Regions from separate parts of the Paenibacillus germinis genome, predicted to be linked through region 2. Evidence: riboswitches for the same ligand, from Rfam matches in the RefSeq annotation. Region 2 holds a riboswitch; the other holds the start of a gene.
What was found. A riboswitch is a leader RNA that binds a small molecule or an ion and turns the genes downstream of it on or off. The one in region 2 is predicted to bind cyclic di-GMP.

Region 1 (8,143 bases), on a different contig from region 2:
CCTTGCAGTTGTTATTCATTGGGTATGTGCTTCATTTTATATTTCAAACGGAGCATTGGGGACTCATCTTTATTATCATTGCGATTATGATTCTGATTGCTACACACAATGCGGGCAAACGCGGAGAAGGATTAAAGGGGATATATTGGAGAATAGCTGCTGCAATTGCTGTAACAGAAACGTTAACAATGTCACTCATGCTTGGTTTACATATTATCAAGCCAACGAGCCAATTCATTATCCCAATAAGCGGTATGACAATTGGTAGTTCGATGATTGTTTGTGGATTGTTTTTAAATCAAATGAATCGTGAGGTGCAATCGTCGCGCGGGGAAATTGAAGCGCTGCTAGCTCTCGGATCTTCGGTTAGACAGGCTATTCAGCAAGCACTGCAGCGCTCTGTGAAGGCCAGCATGATTCCGACAATTGACGGAATGAAAACTGTTGGACTCGTTCAGCTTCCTGGAATGATGACGGGGATGATTATCGCAGGCGCAAATCCTGTGGAGGCGGTTCGGTATCAAATGTTGATTTTGTTTGCCTTCACAGCAGCAGCGGCTATTACAAGTATCATATTGAGCATACTTAGCTATAAATTGTGGTTTACTCGGGAAATGACGTTGAAGTAAAGGGACGGATATTTCCCGGGGAACCGCACAAAACGACATGTTATGAGTACAACAAGAAGCATCCGAGTAAACTTAATCGGATGCTTCTTTGTATCGATTATCGGTTTTAGGGAAATAAAAACGGAGCCTTAGCTCCGTTTCATCCTATTAATTTAAGGCCGCTAATTAATACCAGACTGGCAATAATCGTGCGTAGAATATTGGTCGGTGCCTTGGCAGAGAGCATGCTGCCGATAACGACGCCGGGAATGGAACCGATGAGAAGATTGAGGACAAGTGTATAATTCACATTTCCCATACTTGCGTGCAGAATACCTGCAGTCGTCGCAAGAAAGAAAGCGTGAGCGATGTCAGTTCCTACGAGCTGAGCAGGGATCATACGGAAAAAGTAAAGCATCGCAATGGCATACAGGGAGCCGGATCCAATGGACGTAAGTCCGACAACAAAACCCAGTACAGCACCAATGGTGATGGTTAGTCCTCGTTTCTCCTCTAAAGATTTGAGCTGCCAGCGATTTTCTTTGATCTTATGACCGAAGAAAACTTTAAACAAGGTAGCAAACGCTACCAAAATCAAGACGTAACCAAGAGCATGCTTAATAATGATCTCTTGATTATGAAAGAACGAATTGAATAATTTCAAAAAGATTACGGCTATGATTACACCTGGAATACTACCCATAGCCAGCATTTTGACCAGCTTGAAATCAATCGTTTTCTGCCGCCAATGCTGAATCGTGCCAAAAAGCTTTGTAATCGAATTGTAAAGCAGGTCTGTTCCCACGGCAATTGAAGGATTAACACCAATCAGGATCAAAATGGGGGTGAGCAGCGAAGCTCCACCTACACCAGTCAATCCGACCATAAAACCAACAAATACACCCATAAATAAAACTGTTAAAGTCATGTTGTCATGTCCCCAATCGAATTACCCACTAACCATATTGGATTAATTTTATTACATAGAAAAGCATTATGTAAAGGGAAATTTTAATTTACTTTTAATTGACTTCATCATGCTCTGAACATGCTATTCATTCATTCTGGAATCAGTTACAATATATGGATGTGAAAAAAGTCAGCATTTAGGAAGGGGACATCCATGAAAAATCGAACAACGGTTATGGTGAGTATTGTTTTGGCGGTATTAGTGTCGTCTATCGATACCACGATTGCCAATACCACAATGCCGATTATTGTGAAAGAAATTGGTGGCAATGACCTGTACGCATGGGCATTTACCTCTTATATGGTCCTTTCTACTGTATTAGCTCCATTAGCAGGCAGATTATCTGACCTGTTTGGCCGGAAACGGATCTATGCAGCAGGTATACTTCTGTTTCTATTCGGATCTGTGCTTTGCGGTTTATCCCAGAGTATGCTGCAGCTGATTCTGTTCAGAGCGATTCAAGGGATTGGCGCAGGGGTAATGATGCCTTTTCCAGCCATCATTGCGGGAGATATTTATCCGGTGGAGCAGCGCGGTAAAGTTCAAGCGTATTTCACAGGGATGTGGGGGTTATCTGCGATATTAGCGCCTCTATTGGGTACGTTCTTCGTGACCTACCTGAGCTGGCGGTGGATTTTTTTCGTTAATATACCGGTATGTATCGTTGCACTTCTTGCCTTGCAGCCGTATAAGGAGGTGTATCAACCGAAGAAAGCAGTGGTCGACTATGGCGGAGCTATTTTGTTTGCCTGTGGTATATCCTTATTACTGCTTACAACTGCAGTTGAGCATTATAGCTACGTGTATGGCGCGCTAGGGGGCATATTTATGATGGCTTTCTTTTTATATGAGAGAAGACATCCTGCACCGATCGTTCCGCTAAACCTGCTGCGCAATCGTCCGGTGGCCATTATGATTGCAAGCTCTTTTCTCAGCTGCGCGGCTCTCTTTGGGACATCCAGCTTCATACCTCTCTTCTTACAAAATCAAGGCTACTCGTTGTTTGTCAGCGGTATTGCACTTCTGAGTACATCCATTGGGTGGATGGCCGTAGCTATACCTGGTGGAAAATGGGTACTTCGCTATGGATATAAACGGCTTCTAGTCATAGGTAATATGATACTCGTCATTACAGCTGCCTTATTTTATTTCATACACGAGGCTTCTCCATTTTGGTACACATTTACCGCACTAACGACGCTTGGTCTTGCTTATGGGATAATCTTCACCATTACTACAATCGGTTCACAGCAGCTTGTTGAAGCGCACCAGAAGGGGATTTCCACTTCGCTGCAGCTCTTTGCACGGAACATTGGAACAGCCGTCAGCGTAACTATTATGGGGGCAATCCTAACGAAATCCAGCGTCTTTTATACGGGTATTCACGGCATGTTCGTATTTGGACTTTTGGCAAGCTTACTTTCATTGGCCATGCCGTTTGCTATTCGTTCGGCGTCCAATCTGAAAAGCCAGAAGACGGAGTAACCTCCGCATTCTGGCTTTTCTCATAAAGCATTTGAACTAGCATTTGCATCATGGATAACATAATTCTTTTCAAATAGCTGGGCTGTAAGTGGAACTGAGAATAAGTATCCTTGTATATGTTCACAACCAAATCTTTCTAGAAGAATTAGCTGTTCATGAGTTTCTACACCTACGGCAACAACATTCAAATTTAAATTATGTGACATGGCCATAATAGCTTTAATGATAGAAGATGTAGATATGCTGGTGGAAATGTCTTGAACGATTGATTTATCAATTTTCAAAGTATCGACTGGCGATTTATGTAAATAACTTAAAGAAGAATAACCTGTTCCGAAATCATCTACAGAGATTTTTACTCCCTCTTTCTTTAAAGCAGTAAGCTTTTCCATACAGCTGAGGCTGTTATACATCGATACACTTTCGGTGATTTCGAGTTCTAAGTACTGTGCTTCCAGCTCATTTTGATGGAGAATCTCGAGAATCATGGTCACCAAATCTTCTTGATGAAGCTGGACAGCCGATATATTGACTGCAATTGGAACAGGCTCCATACCCGCATCTTGCCATTTTTTCATTTGTAAGCAGGCTGTTTGTAGTACCCATTTTCCAATTGAAATAATTAGTCTGGATTCTTCTGCAATAGGAATAAATTCCTTCGGCGAGACGCTTCCTAACTCGTGGCTATCCCATTTTAGTAAAGCTTCTACGCCGATTATTTTGCCGGTAGCAATATGACATTTGGGTTGGTACATCAGGTAGAGCTCATTATGTTCTAGGGCTGTCCGGAGGGATTGTTCACATGCGCTTCTCCTCGAATGAATGACACTCATTTCCTGTTCATAAAATTGATAATGGTTTCCACCACGTTCTTTGGCCAGATACATCGCATGATCGGCATTTTTCAGTAAAACCTCCGGATCTTCTCCATCGATAGGATACAAAGAGATGCCAATACTGGTGGAAACAAAAACATTTCGCCCGTCGATTTGGAAAGGATCTTCCAATTGTTGGATGATCTTTTCCGCTTGCTCAGCAGCTGACTGCCGATTTCCGAATGGGTACAAAATCACAAATTCATCGCCACTTAGTCTGGAGACAATGCTTTGTGCAAACAAGCTTTCAGAGAGCAATGCAGAGAACTTTTGCAATACGAGATCTCCTAAGGGATGACCTAAAGTATCATTGATGAGCTTAAACCGATTTACATCAAGGAAGAGTAGAGCTAAGCTCTGATTATGTTGTTTGGCTTTGTTTAACGCATCATGGAAAAGCTGATTGAACTGGTTGCGATTCGGCAAACCTGTCAGAAGATCAAAGTAGGCTAGCTGTTGTATCATATCATCGGACTTCTTTTTTTTAGTCAAATCGCGAAGATAAGCTGTATAGACAAGCTTTCCTTTATACGTAGTGCTCGTAATCGTTAGTTCCGCTGGAAATACACTGCCATCCGATCGAAATGCTTTCAATTGGATTCGCTTCCCGATAATCGTTTCGTCTTTGGCCGTAAACAGCAGATTTAAGAAGGTTGTCTCCTGGCCATCTTTTTCAAAAAGAAAATCGATTAATGTAAGCCCTAAAGCTTCTTTGCGTTCGTATCCAAAAAGGACTTCTGCCGCAGGATTAAACGCAATGATCCTCCCACTTGAATTAAACATCATGATACAATCAATAGCAGACTCTAAGAGGGAAGCTTTGAGTGCTGTTTTGTTAGTAAAGGATATGTAAAGAGCAATTATTGAAATAATGAACGTTAGCAATATGAGGTAAATAGGAAAACTATCCGTTAGGGTATGATGCATGAATCCACCTCATTTCGTATAAATAAAAAAGTCCATCCCGAATGAAAGGATGAACTCCTTGACTCGGTAACCTGTCGTCCATAGCATCCCAATTAGGGATGCCTTAGGTCATGGCTTTGCGTCCCATTGTTTCCAATGGTTTGCTTTTAACGATTCCATATATGTAGTTCAAAAGGCACTAGTTAATGATGTGAAAGGCTTATATACCAGTTAATACGCCTCATTATAAATAGTTAAAAATGACGTGTCTATAGCGGTATTTGCATATAATTAGCGAATTATGTCGAAATCAACTAAAAATAATTAATAATGCTAATTTCTTGATTTTTCTATAGTTCTAGAGATGGATAGGTGAGGTTCAATGAGTAAATTAGGCCAAGTTCGAGGCATTATTTTTGATATGGATAATACACTGCTGAGGTCTAGCATTAATTTCCAAATGATGAAAAAGCAAGTGGCGGACTACCTTACCGAGAATGATCTATTGCCGGTTGGTTTTCCGATTCAAGAGCATACCACATCAACCATGATTGAGTATGTAAAAGCGAATGGGATGCCTGAAGAGTCCTATATAGAAGTGATGAATATGGTTGTTCAACATGAACTAATAGGCATGGAGGGTGCAGGACTGGAATCCCAGGTTTCCGAGCTTCTAAATGTTTTAAAGACGGGCTATGTCCTGGTTATTGTGACTAATAATTCATACAAAGCCGCAGTACGTGCGCTGGAAACGACAGGAATTCATCCATACTTTGATTTGATTATCGGAAGAGAGCAGATGAATGCCATGAAACCATCTCCATCCGGATATTTAACCGCTAAGCAGCATTTTCCACAAATTCTTGAGAGCGAATGGATATCGATCGGTGACTCGTGGATAGACGGCAAAGCATCCATAGATGCAGGAGTTCCCTTTATCAGCTATGGGCCCAGCGGACATCTGATGGAGGAGAAGGGAATCACCCCTGTAGCGCATGTTGACAGCTTGCTTAAGTTGTTAGATTATGTGTAGATAACGAAAAACGAAAGTAGTGAAAAAAGATGTTAATAAATGTGAAATCCCGACTAAAAGAAAATGACATACAAGAACTGCTGAGTTACAGCGTTTTTCCCGATCCAGAGGCGTTGCAACCTGTCATTGAGCGTTATGAAAATGATGCTAATCTATGGTTGTTTGGGTATGAATCCGAAGGTATCTTAGTGGGCATCATTGGCTTTGAGCTCAGTGATAATCAGGAAATGACGATCACTCATCTGGCCGTTGAACCGGAGAGCAGAGGGGTAGGCTTTGGACGAGGGATTATTCTTGAAATTATTGAAGATATGCACCCCGTTCGAATCGTGGCAGAAACGGATGAAGAATCGGTCCAATTTTATCGGAATATTGGGTTCGTCATTCGCAGCCTTGGGGAGAAATATCCTGGTGTAGAGCGTTTTCTATGCACATATGAGGTAGAAGAAGCGGAAGTGGATTAAGAGATTGTTGGGTACGTTACATTAGCGGAACTACGATTTTTTATTTTTGGAAAAAGCCGTTAAAAATTGAAATCGCGGATCGTCGTTCCCCCAAACTATATTAATCTCTTTAAAAAAAGGATCTAGTCGCGATACGTGGCTCAGATCCTTTTTCGTGCTCCGGGCAGCATCGGTAAGATTACTTTTGAGCCTTAGATGAAAGTAAGTGTCATGTTAGGAAGCTTTTCGCATATATTGTGTTAGATTATTAACTTTAAAAAAAGAGTGAAAGCGATTTCGTTTCGTCATTTTAAGTGACAAAATTCACAATGCTGACAAGCTCAGATCCGTTTACTGTCGAATGAGCAAGCAAGTTTCCTAAGAAATAGGAGGGTGCAGAGATGCTGCATATTGTCGTTTGTATCAAGCAGGTACCTGACTCTAGAGAAATTCGCATTGATCCCAAAAATAATACGTTAATTCGCCAAGGTGTCCCAAGTATCGTGAACTTCTATGATATGCATGGGTTGGAAGAGGCGCTCCGTATTAAGGATGAACAGGGTGCGAGGATTACTGTAGTAACAATGGGACCTCCGCCTGCGGAGAAAGGTTTAAAGGAATGCATTTCCCTCGGGGCAGACGATGCTGTGTTGGTGACGGATCGCGGCTTCGCGGGAGCGGACACGCTGGCGACATCGTACGTTGTTGCCCGAACCATCCGTAAAATTGCTGAAACGTGGGGACCGGTGGATATCGTTTTTTGCGGCAAACAAACGCTGGACGGCGACACGGGGCAAGTTGGGCCTGGCGTCGCATGCCGATTGGATTTGGAACAGCTTACTTATGTAAACAAAGTCGCCAGTGTGGATGAAAAGCGGCGAAAAGTTCGTGTGCATCGGCTTTTGGAAGATGGCATTGAAGTCGTTGAGACAAGCATGCCGGTGTTGATCACGGCACTGAAGGAACTGAACAAGGTGAGACGAGCATCGCTGCCTGGTATGATTCGGGCTGCGCGTTATAAGCCGACTGTTTGGACGACAGCTGATTTTCCGGATCTTGAAAAAGCGAAAATCGGGCTAAAAGGCTCACCAACGATCGTAGCCAAAACATGGGTGCCCGAGATAAAAGCGGTTAAAACGCATATGATCGCGTTTGATTCGCCGGAAGCAGCGGCTGCTCAGCTAGCTGATCAGCTCATGTCGAAGGAGATGCAGACTTTGTTAGACTGGTCTTCGTGAAAGTAAAGCATGTGTACGACCTAAAAAACTCAGAATCACCGTTATGGGAATGGAGGAAGTCACAATGTCAAATGAACAATCACCGGACCAGCCTGAAGCGTCGATGCCCGATTGGTCGGCTTATCGGGGGGTATTGATCGTTGTAGAGCAGCGAGATGGAGCTGCGAAGAAGGTCTCCTGGCAGCTGCTAGGCGAAGGCAAGAAGCTGGCCGCGAAGCTTGACGCGCCGCTCATGGCGCTCGTCATCGGCGAGAATGTGGGCCACCTTGCCGATGAAGCCGTGCATTACGGCGCGGACAGGGTTTTCTTATGCGAAGCGCCAGAGCTTCGCACCTACAGGACTCGGCCATACAGCCGAGTCTGCTTGAAGCTGATCGAGGAAGCGAAGCCCGAGATCGTGCTGTTCGGCGCGACAGCGACGGGCCGCGATTTGGCAGGTGCGATAGCGACGCACCTGCCGACGGGGCTGACGGCCGACACGACGCAGCTCGACGTGGAGCCGCCGCCGTCAAGGCTGCTGCTGGCCAGCCGACCGGCTTTTTCCGAGAAGATGATGGCCACCATCCTCTGTAAGCAGTACCGGCC
Region 2 (8,143 bases):
CTGGACCCTGATACCAGAAAGAATACCCATACATTTTAACGGTCAAGGGAAAGAGGACGGTTGGGGAAACAAATTCAGTCTTTTTCTGCTGCCAGTGATAACCTTGATCCTCTATATAGGTTTAACTGTCTTAAGCAAATATCCCCATACCTTTAATTATCCTTACAAAATTACGAATGAAAATGCCACCTGGCAATATGGTAATGCACGCTTATTCATGAACTGTTTAAAGATGCTGATCGTTGTGTTGTTTGGGTATGTCGAATGGACCCTTATCCAAATTGCAAGGGGAAATAGTGTTGCTTTAAATATATGGATATTTAGCATTGTATTGCTTTTAATTCTGGGTACGGTTATTTTCTTTTTCATTCGATCCATCAAACTAAAGTAATGCATAATTAGATCAAAGGAAGAGGATGCCGAAATGAAAGTTTACATTGGTTTTCTGCGTGGTATTAACGTAGGAGGAAAGAACAAAATCAAGATGGCGGATTTGAAAAAGACACTGGAAGTGGCGGGACTTGCTAAGGTGCAAACGTATTTGCAAAGTGGCAATGTCTTGTTCATGTCGGAGGAGGCGGTGGAACCGCTGCGCCAACGTATCGAGCAGGAGATCAGCAAAGCTGTAGGCGTTTCACCTTCCGTCATTTTGCGTACGGTAGAGGAGCTGGCGCAGATTCTTGCGACTTGTCCATATGAAGTGGATGCTTTATTAGAAGGCGAAACGATACAAATTTCTGTGCTATCGGAATATCCTCCGCAACAAACCGCCGACATCTTATCCAAAGGAGTAAGCGATGTCGATGAATTCCAGATCAATGGGCGTGAGATTTATTATCTATTTCGTCAAAGCGTTCTGGATTCGAAACTTGCGAGCAATATCCAGAAGCTTGGGGATACGGCGACAACACGCAATTGGAATACGATGAACAAACTGGCTGAGTTGGCATCGGCGATGCAGAGTTAGAAGTAAAGCAGGACTTCTAAGCTTTACCGCGTAATTTACGGAAAAATTGGGTAAGCATCGTTGAACACTCTTCTTGCAAAACGCCGCTAATGACATCGACTCGGTGATTGAACCGGTCCTCCTGCAGCAAATTCATGAGCGTTCCGGCACAGCCGGCCTTCGGATCAATGGTGCCGTAGATGACCTGAGGAATCCGCGATTGGACAATCGCACCCGCACACATTGGGCAAGGCTCTAGGGTGACGTAGAGCTGGCAATCCAAAAGCCGCCAGGCCCCCAGATGTTCGCTCGCTTGTTTGATGGCGATCATTTCGGCATGAGCGAGAGGATCTAGGGTTGTTTCACGCAAATTGTAGCCGCGGCCGATGATTTGACCTTGGTGGACAACGACCGCTCCAATCGGTACTTCTCGGATAGCTTCGGCTTTGAGAGCCTCTTGAATCGCTTCTTTCATCCAGGGGATATGTTCATCCACAGGGGGACACCTCGCTAATATATTTTTATCCACATGTGCATAACAATCGAACATTCATTCCGTTGTTAACAACCTGTGGATAGCTTTGTGGATAACTTAAAAAGCTGTGGATATTTAATCTTTCTACATTACATACAACAAAATGATCAGCTATGCAAGGAATTTTGTTGATAATAGCAACTGTGCTAGGTATAATGATAGATATTAGTAGGTCTTTTAGACCATATAGAACGTGATAGGTAGAAGTAAATAGCAAGGTTCGAAAATGGCAAACTTGTTGAAAAGCAAGGACGCAAAGCTAAGGGTCTACGGTTCCTTTGGAACTATGGCAGCCTGGTTACCGAAAATCGATGCTTTCTTGATTAAGGTAATAGGCTGCTCCTTCATAAGGGGCAGTTTATTTTTATATAGGGAATAACTTGGGTAAAGGGAGAGGTGTTAATTATAATGGCCAACGGGTATAACATCATGAAATATTACGGAAGCAAGGAGGGATATGACGCTGATGTACTAATCGATAGTAAGGCTGTATTGGGAAAGGATGATTTCGTAGCCACTGGCGTACTAACTTATGCACTCGGAGACATTATTGAGGTGGAACTACCGGAATACGATGTCTTTCAACTTGGTGATAAAGCGAAAATGACGGTTTATACCAAATCCGGCTTGTTTGTGATGAATACAACCGTTGTTGCCAAAGAATTCGGCTCCGTCATTGTCATTAATCCACCTGAAAATCGCAAGAAATTTGCAGAAAAAAGGGAATTCCCTCGTGTGGATGTGAAACATACAGGTCTCTTATTCGGACTTCAGGATATGAATAAAAGGAATAAACATCACTTTGAAAACCCACTTGGTATTTCAATCAAAAATATATCCATTAACGGCTTAGGATTTACCATTAATGATAATTCTATGGTTGATAAGATCGTTCAAAAGCATTCCCACCTCGAAGTTGAGCTGGATTTGGGCTTTACGATGACTTGTTCGATGGAAATTGTAAGAAAAGAAAAGGTTGAAAATGATTTCTATTATGGGGCTAGTTATATCGACATTCCGCAGGAAAAAACCAATGCGCTAAGGGGTTTTATCCTTACGAATCAGATCGAAACTTACTTCGTACAGAAGCGGGAAGCGCAATTTAAAAAAGCAACGGAAAAAAAGTCTGCGGCGAATCAATAGCCTTCAGGCTTTTTTTTGAGTTCCAAGTGCTATATAATAAGAAGGATGATTTTCGAAAATTAAGGAGTTGTAACTACAATGGCTTTGAAAGCAGGTATCGTCGGTCTACCGAACGTAGGAAAATCGACATTGTTTAATGCAATTACACAGGCGGGGGCAGAATCTGCGAATTATCCGTTTTGTACGATCGATCCGAATGTTGGGGTAGTTGAAGTACCAGACGAGAGATTGCAGAAGCTGGTAGAGATCGTTGTGCCTAAGAGCATTGTCCCGACAGCCTTTGAATTCGTTGATATTGCGGGTTTAGTAAAGGGTGCGAGCAAAGGCGAAGGGCTTGGAAATAAATTTTTGGCACACATTCGTGAAGTGGATGCCATTGTGCATGTTGTTCGTTGTTTTGAAGATGATAATATTACTCACGTTTCCGGTAAAGTTGACCCGATCGGCGATATCGAAACGATTAATCTTGAATTGATTTTGGCAGATATTGAGTCGGTAGAGAAGAAGATCGAGCGTTCACGCAAAAACCTCAAGGGCGGCGACAAAAAGGTTGTTGCTGAAGTGGAGTGTTTAGAGCGTATTAAAGAAGCGCTTTATGCAGATAAACCGGCACGCAGTCTGGATCTCAGCGAAGATGAGAAACTTCTCGTGCGCGACCTTCATTTATTGACCATGAAACCCGTGCTTTATGCGGCAAACGTAAGTGAAGATGAAGTAGCAACAGCAGATGAAAATCCTTTTGTGAAAATTGTGAAAGAATTTGCTGAGAGCGAAAACAACGAAGTGGTGTCGATCAGTGCGAAGGTTGAATCCGAAATCGCCGAGTTGGAAGATGAAGAAAAAGCGATGTTCCTCGAAGAGTTGGGACTTCAAGAGTCCGGCTTGAATAGATTGATTAAAGCAGCTTATAGAAAACTTGGCTTGTACACGTATTTCACAGCTGGGGTGCAGGAAGTAAGAGCATGGACAATCCGCAAGGGAACGAAAGCTCCTCAAGCGGCTGGTGTTATTCATACCGATTTCGAACGTGGTTTTATTCGTGCTGAAGTCGTCTCTTATAATGATTTGGCAGCTGCAGGGTCGATGAATGGTGCGAAAGAAAAAGGCCAAGTGCGTCTCGAAGGTAAAGAGTATGTGGTGAATGACGGGGACGTCATGCATTTCAGATTTAATGTGTAATTAATAAAAAAAGTAAAGAAAGGAGTGATCCTATATGTTGGATCGACTTCAGTCCATTGTGGACCGCTATGATAAATTAAGCGAATTGTTGTGTGACCCGGATGTAACGAGTGACACGAAGAAGCTTAGAGAATACTCTAAAGAGCAATCTGATCTTCAAGAAGCATATGATGCTTATAACGAATATAAGAGTGTGAGCGAACAGCTGGCCGATGCCAAAGTGATGCAAAACGAAAAGCTGGACGATGAAATGCGTGAAATGGTCAAAATGGAGATCGATGAGCTTAGCGAGCAATCTGCCAAGTTGGAAGAACAACTTAGAATGCTCATGATGCCTAAAGACCCTAATGATGATAAGAACGTAATCGTCGAAATTCGCGGTGCGGCAGGCGGCGACGAAGCTGCTTTGTTCGCGGGCGATTTGTATCGGATGTATACGCGCTATGCGGACGCGCAAGGATGGAGAACGGAGATTCTCGATGCTTCTGTGAACGATTTGGGCGGGTTTAAAGAGATTATTTTCATGATCACTGGTAAAGGCGCTTATAGTAAGTTGAAGTATGAGAGTGGGGCGCACCGTGTACAACGAATTCCTGTAACGGAATCAAGTGGACGTATCCATACCTCAACGTCGACGGTAGTGGTTATGCCGGAAGCGGAAGATGTTGAGATTGTCATCCATGATGCGGATATTCGCGTTGATACGTTCTGTTCAAGTGGAGCGGGCGGTCAGTCAGTTAATACGACGAAATCCGCTGTACGTGTGACGCATGTACCTACGGGTATCGTAGCGACTTGTCAGGATGGTAAATCGCAGAACTCGAATAAAGAGTCAGCGCTGCGCGTGCTTCGTACACGTATTTCCGATAAAATGCGTGAGGAAGAGGAAGCGAAATATGCGGGCGAGCGTAAAAGCAAGGTAGGTACGGGTGACCGTTCCGAACGTATTCGTACGTATAACTTCCCGCAAAGCCGGATAACCGATCATCGTATTGGTTTGACTTTGCATCGCTTAGAAACTGTGCTTAATGGTGACATGGCAGAGATCGTTTCGGCGCTCACGATTGCAGCGCAGTCCGATGCTTTGGATAACGGGGAGCAGGCAATGTGATGTCGACTGCTGCTAAGAGTTTAAGAGAAGCCTTTGTTGAGGCTTCTTCTTTTTTAGGGAAGCTCGGTGTGGCCGAGGCTGCTTCCTGTGTGGAATTGCTGCTGCAGCACTTGCTCAGCTGCAGTCGGACGGAGCTGCTGTTCCGTTTTCCGGAACAGTTTCCTGTGGAGCTGGCGGAAACGTGGCGCCAGCTAGTGGAGCGGAAGGCCGCGGGTGAGCCGGTGCAGTATATTATCGGCGAGCAGGATTTCTTCGGCCTTCCTTTTGTGGTTAGCCCGGCCGTGTTAATTCCGCGGCCGGAGACGGAGCTGCTCGTGGAAGCTTTGCTCCATGAGGGCTCGCGTCTGTTCCCGCAAGGCGCTCCGCTGCTTGCGGATGTGGGCACCGGGAGCGGAGCGATCCCGGTGACTGTGGCACACGCGCGCCCTGCGTGGCGCGTGGCGGCCAGCGACATCTCCGCGGCAGCGCTGGAGATGGCTCGCGTGAATGCGCAGCGCCACGGCGTGGCTGCGCGGGTGGAGTGGCTCGAGGGCGATCTTCTCGAGCCCTTTATTGCGCGCCGGATCGCGCCGGATATACTGGTGTCTAACCCACCGTATATCCCTGATGGCGACCTGCCGGCGCTTCAGCCGGAGGTGCGGCTGTTCGAGCCGCACACGGCTTTGTTCGGCGGTGTCGAGGGACTCGACCTTTACCGCCGGATGATCTCGCAGCTGCCGCAGCTGCCGCGAATCCCGACTATGGTCGGGTTCGAGGTGGGCATTCGGCAGGCGGAGGCTGTGGCGGCGATGCTGCGCGCCGCCGCTGACTGGGACGAGATCCGATTCGTGCAGGATCTCCAGGGCATTGATCGCCATGTGATCGCGATCCGATCGCGAGACTCGTAGAATTGGGAACGAACACGATATTTTTGGATAGCACCGAGGTATGGGGGGCAGATAAGAGTGTTTTTCATCGCAAAAGTCACTTATATTAGCTGAAGAGTCACTTTAGAGATGTATTTCTCTCTTACAGACAAGCTTATGGTGGTTTCGAGGTAATCAGGGCCTGATAAGAATGTTTTTCATCGCTAAAGCTGCTTATATGAGTAGAAGAGTCTCTTTAGCGATGTTTTTCACTCTTACAGACGGGCTACTTTTCAGTTCCGAGGTATTCATGGGCTGCTAAGAATGTTTTTCATCGCTAAAGCTGCTTATATGAGCAGAAGAGTCACTTTAGAGATGTATTTCGCTCTTACAGACGGGCTACCTGGCAGTTCCGAGGTATTCATGGGCTGCTAAGAGTGTTTTTCATCGTTAAAGCAGCTTATATGAGCAGAAGAGTCACTTTAGTGATGTTTTTCACTCTTACAGACGGGCTATCTGGCAGTTCCGAGGTATTCATGGGCTGATAAGAGTGTTTTTCATCGTTAAAGTTGCTTTAATGAGTCGATGTGCCACTTTAGCGATGTTTTTCACTCTTACAGACAAGCTATCAGGTTGATTCGGAGGAATTGGTGTCAGATAAGGGCGTTTTTCATCCTTACCAGTGGGTTCCGAGTAATCACGGGCCTGATAGCGATGTTTTTCACTGTTAATCCCACCTCTTACCATCACCAACGAACCCATCCCACCCAACTCTATCATTTTTCACAAAATTAAATAGATTACTAGGTTTAGCTCCTCCTCTTATTGCCCATACTGGCTAGTAGAAGCGAAGGGAAAGGGGCTTTTCCTCATGGTTAAGAGATCTAATCGGCATTCTTATAAATCTTTATTATTAGTAGCTTTTGCACTTATTGTTATGATAACTTGTTGGGAATCGAATCGTACAAATGCGGCGGTTATTTCGCCTACGATACCGGAAGAATCTATTCGCTTACGTATTCTAGCAAACTCCGATTCGGCGCAGGATCAAGCGTTGAAACGCGAGATTCGTGATGCTATTATTGCTCGTATGCAGGAGTGGGTCATTGGACCCCAAACGCTGGATGACGCAAGAGAAGTAGTAAAAGCCCACTTACCCGAGTTTGATATACTAGTTGGACAAATGATTAAAGCACGTGGGTATAGCTATTCACATACAGTTGAGCTCGGTAAAGTTCCTTTTCCAACGAAAATGTACGGAAATGAAGTGTACCCAGCAGGAGAATATGAAGCGCTGCGCGTGACGATTGGAACGGGGGAAGGTCAGAACTGGTGGTGTGTGTTGTTTCCGCCATTATGTTTCGTGGATTCCTTATCCGGAGAAGCGGTAGCATCGGCTGCTGTTGTAGCGAAAACAGAGGGTGATGGGAAGGTACAATCCTCTCCTACACCTGCAACGAAAGACAGTAAAGTTGCTCCAACGGTTAAACCCGACAAATCTAAGCCTGCCGTTAAAGATGTTAAAGATGCACAAGTAGAAGAAAAAACGGAATCCGTTGATGCTAAGCAGCCACAAGTTAAGTTTTTTATCTGGGAAATGGTGAAGAAGATCGTATCGTGGTTCAGCTAAGAAAAGTCACCAGTTGCCATTAGGATCAGAATTTTATTTTGAAGTTAGGATGATAGATGATCGTGACAAAATACTGGAAAGTGGATCAGGGTATTGGGACCGAGATAGGTGGGGATTTAGCTGAAGCTGCCCTGCTTCTCCGAAGTGGTGAAACAGTAGCCTTTCCTACAGAGACTGTATATGGTCTTGGGGCAGACGCTACGAATACGGCAGCTGTCGAAAGGATTTTCTCTGCGAAAGGTCGGCCTTCAGATAACCCGCTGATTGTTCACATTGCTGATGTCGAACAGCTCTCATGTTTAATTCTATCTAATCGTGTAACAGAGGATCATCGCCAGCTTATGGGGGTTTTCTGGCCAGGTCCTCTTACCATTGTGCTGCCTGTGAAAACAGGTGGCATTTCGCCGTTAGTAACCGCTGGTCTTAAGACTGTGGGTGTGCGAATTCCGGATCATCCTGTGGCTTTGCAGCTTCTTCGTGAAGCGGGACTTCCCATAGCCGCGCCGAGTGCCAATAGCTCAGGCAGACCTAGTCCAACACTCGCATCTCATGTCAGAGATGATTTAGATGGTCTTATTGGCGGGATTGTGGATGGTGGTGCAACTGGGGTTGGTGTCGAGTCGACTGTGATCGAGCTTGTAGCCGGTGAGCTTTACATTTTGCGCCCTGGCGGCGTTACGGCAGAGCAGCTGCAATCGGCACTGCCTGCCATACGGATTCATGAGCCAGAGCGGGAAGAGGTACAAGATTCCGA

Region 1: another riboswitch for cyclic di-GMP. It lies ahead of GC102_RS28495 (putative bifunctional diguanylate cyclase/phosphodiesterase); the one in region 2 lies ahead of GC102_RS32025 (PilZ domain-containing protein).

What each region holds. Positions count from the first base shown of each region.
Region 1 is NZ_WHOC01000149.1:219,432-227,574, reverse strand. It holds gene GC102_RS28510 (ABC transporter permease) at 1-629, shown strand, start outside; gene GC102_RS28505 (sulfite exporter TauE/SafE family protein) at 769-1,536, opposite strand; gene GC102_RS28500 (MFS transporter) at 1,732-3,063, shown strand; gene GC102_RS28495 (putative bifunctional diguanylate cyclase/phosphodiesterase) at 3,084-4,865, opposite strand; cyclic di-GMP riboswitch class I at 4,928-5,020, opposite strand; gene GC102_RS28490 (HAD family hydrolase) at 5,227-5,877, shown strand; gene GC102_RS28485 (GNAT family N-acetyltransferase) at 5,919-6,341, shown strand; gene GC102_RS28480 (electron transfer flavoprotein subunit beta/FixA family protein) at 6,722-7,558, shown strand; gene GC102_RS28475 (electron transfer flavoprotein subunit alpha/FixB family protein) at 7,623-8,143, shown strand, end outside.
Region 2 is NZ_WHOC01000164.1:51,846-59,988, reverse strand. It holds gene GC102_RS40780 (DUF1648 domain-containing protein) at 1-391, shown strand, start outside; gene GC102_RS32035 (DUF1697 domain-containing protein) at 425-967, shown strand; gene tadA (tRNA adenosine(34) deaminase TadA) at 984-1,421, opposite strand; cyclic di-GMP riboswitch class I at 1,700-1,787, shown strand; gene GC102_RS32025 (PilZ domain-containing protein) at 1,890-2,624, shown strand; gene ychF (redox-regulated ATPase YchF) at 2,703-3,803, shown strand; gene prfA (peptide chain release factor 1) at 3,838-4,914, shown strand; gene prmC (peptide chain release factor N(5)-glutamine methyltransferase) at 4,914-5,801, shown strand; gene GC102_RS32005 (hypothetical protein) at 6,294-6,521, opposite strand; gene spoIIR (stage II sporulation protein R) at 6,631-7,389, shown strand; gene GC102_RS31995 (L-threonylcarbamoyladenylate synthase) at 7,446-8,143, shown strand, end outside.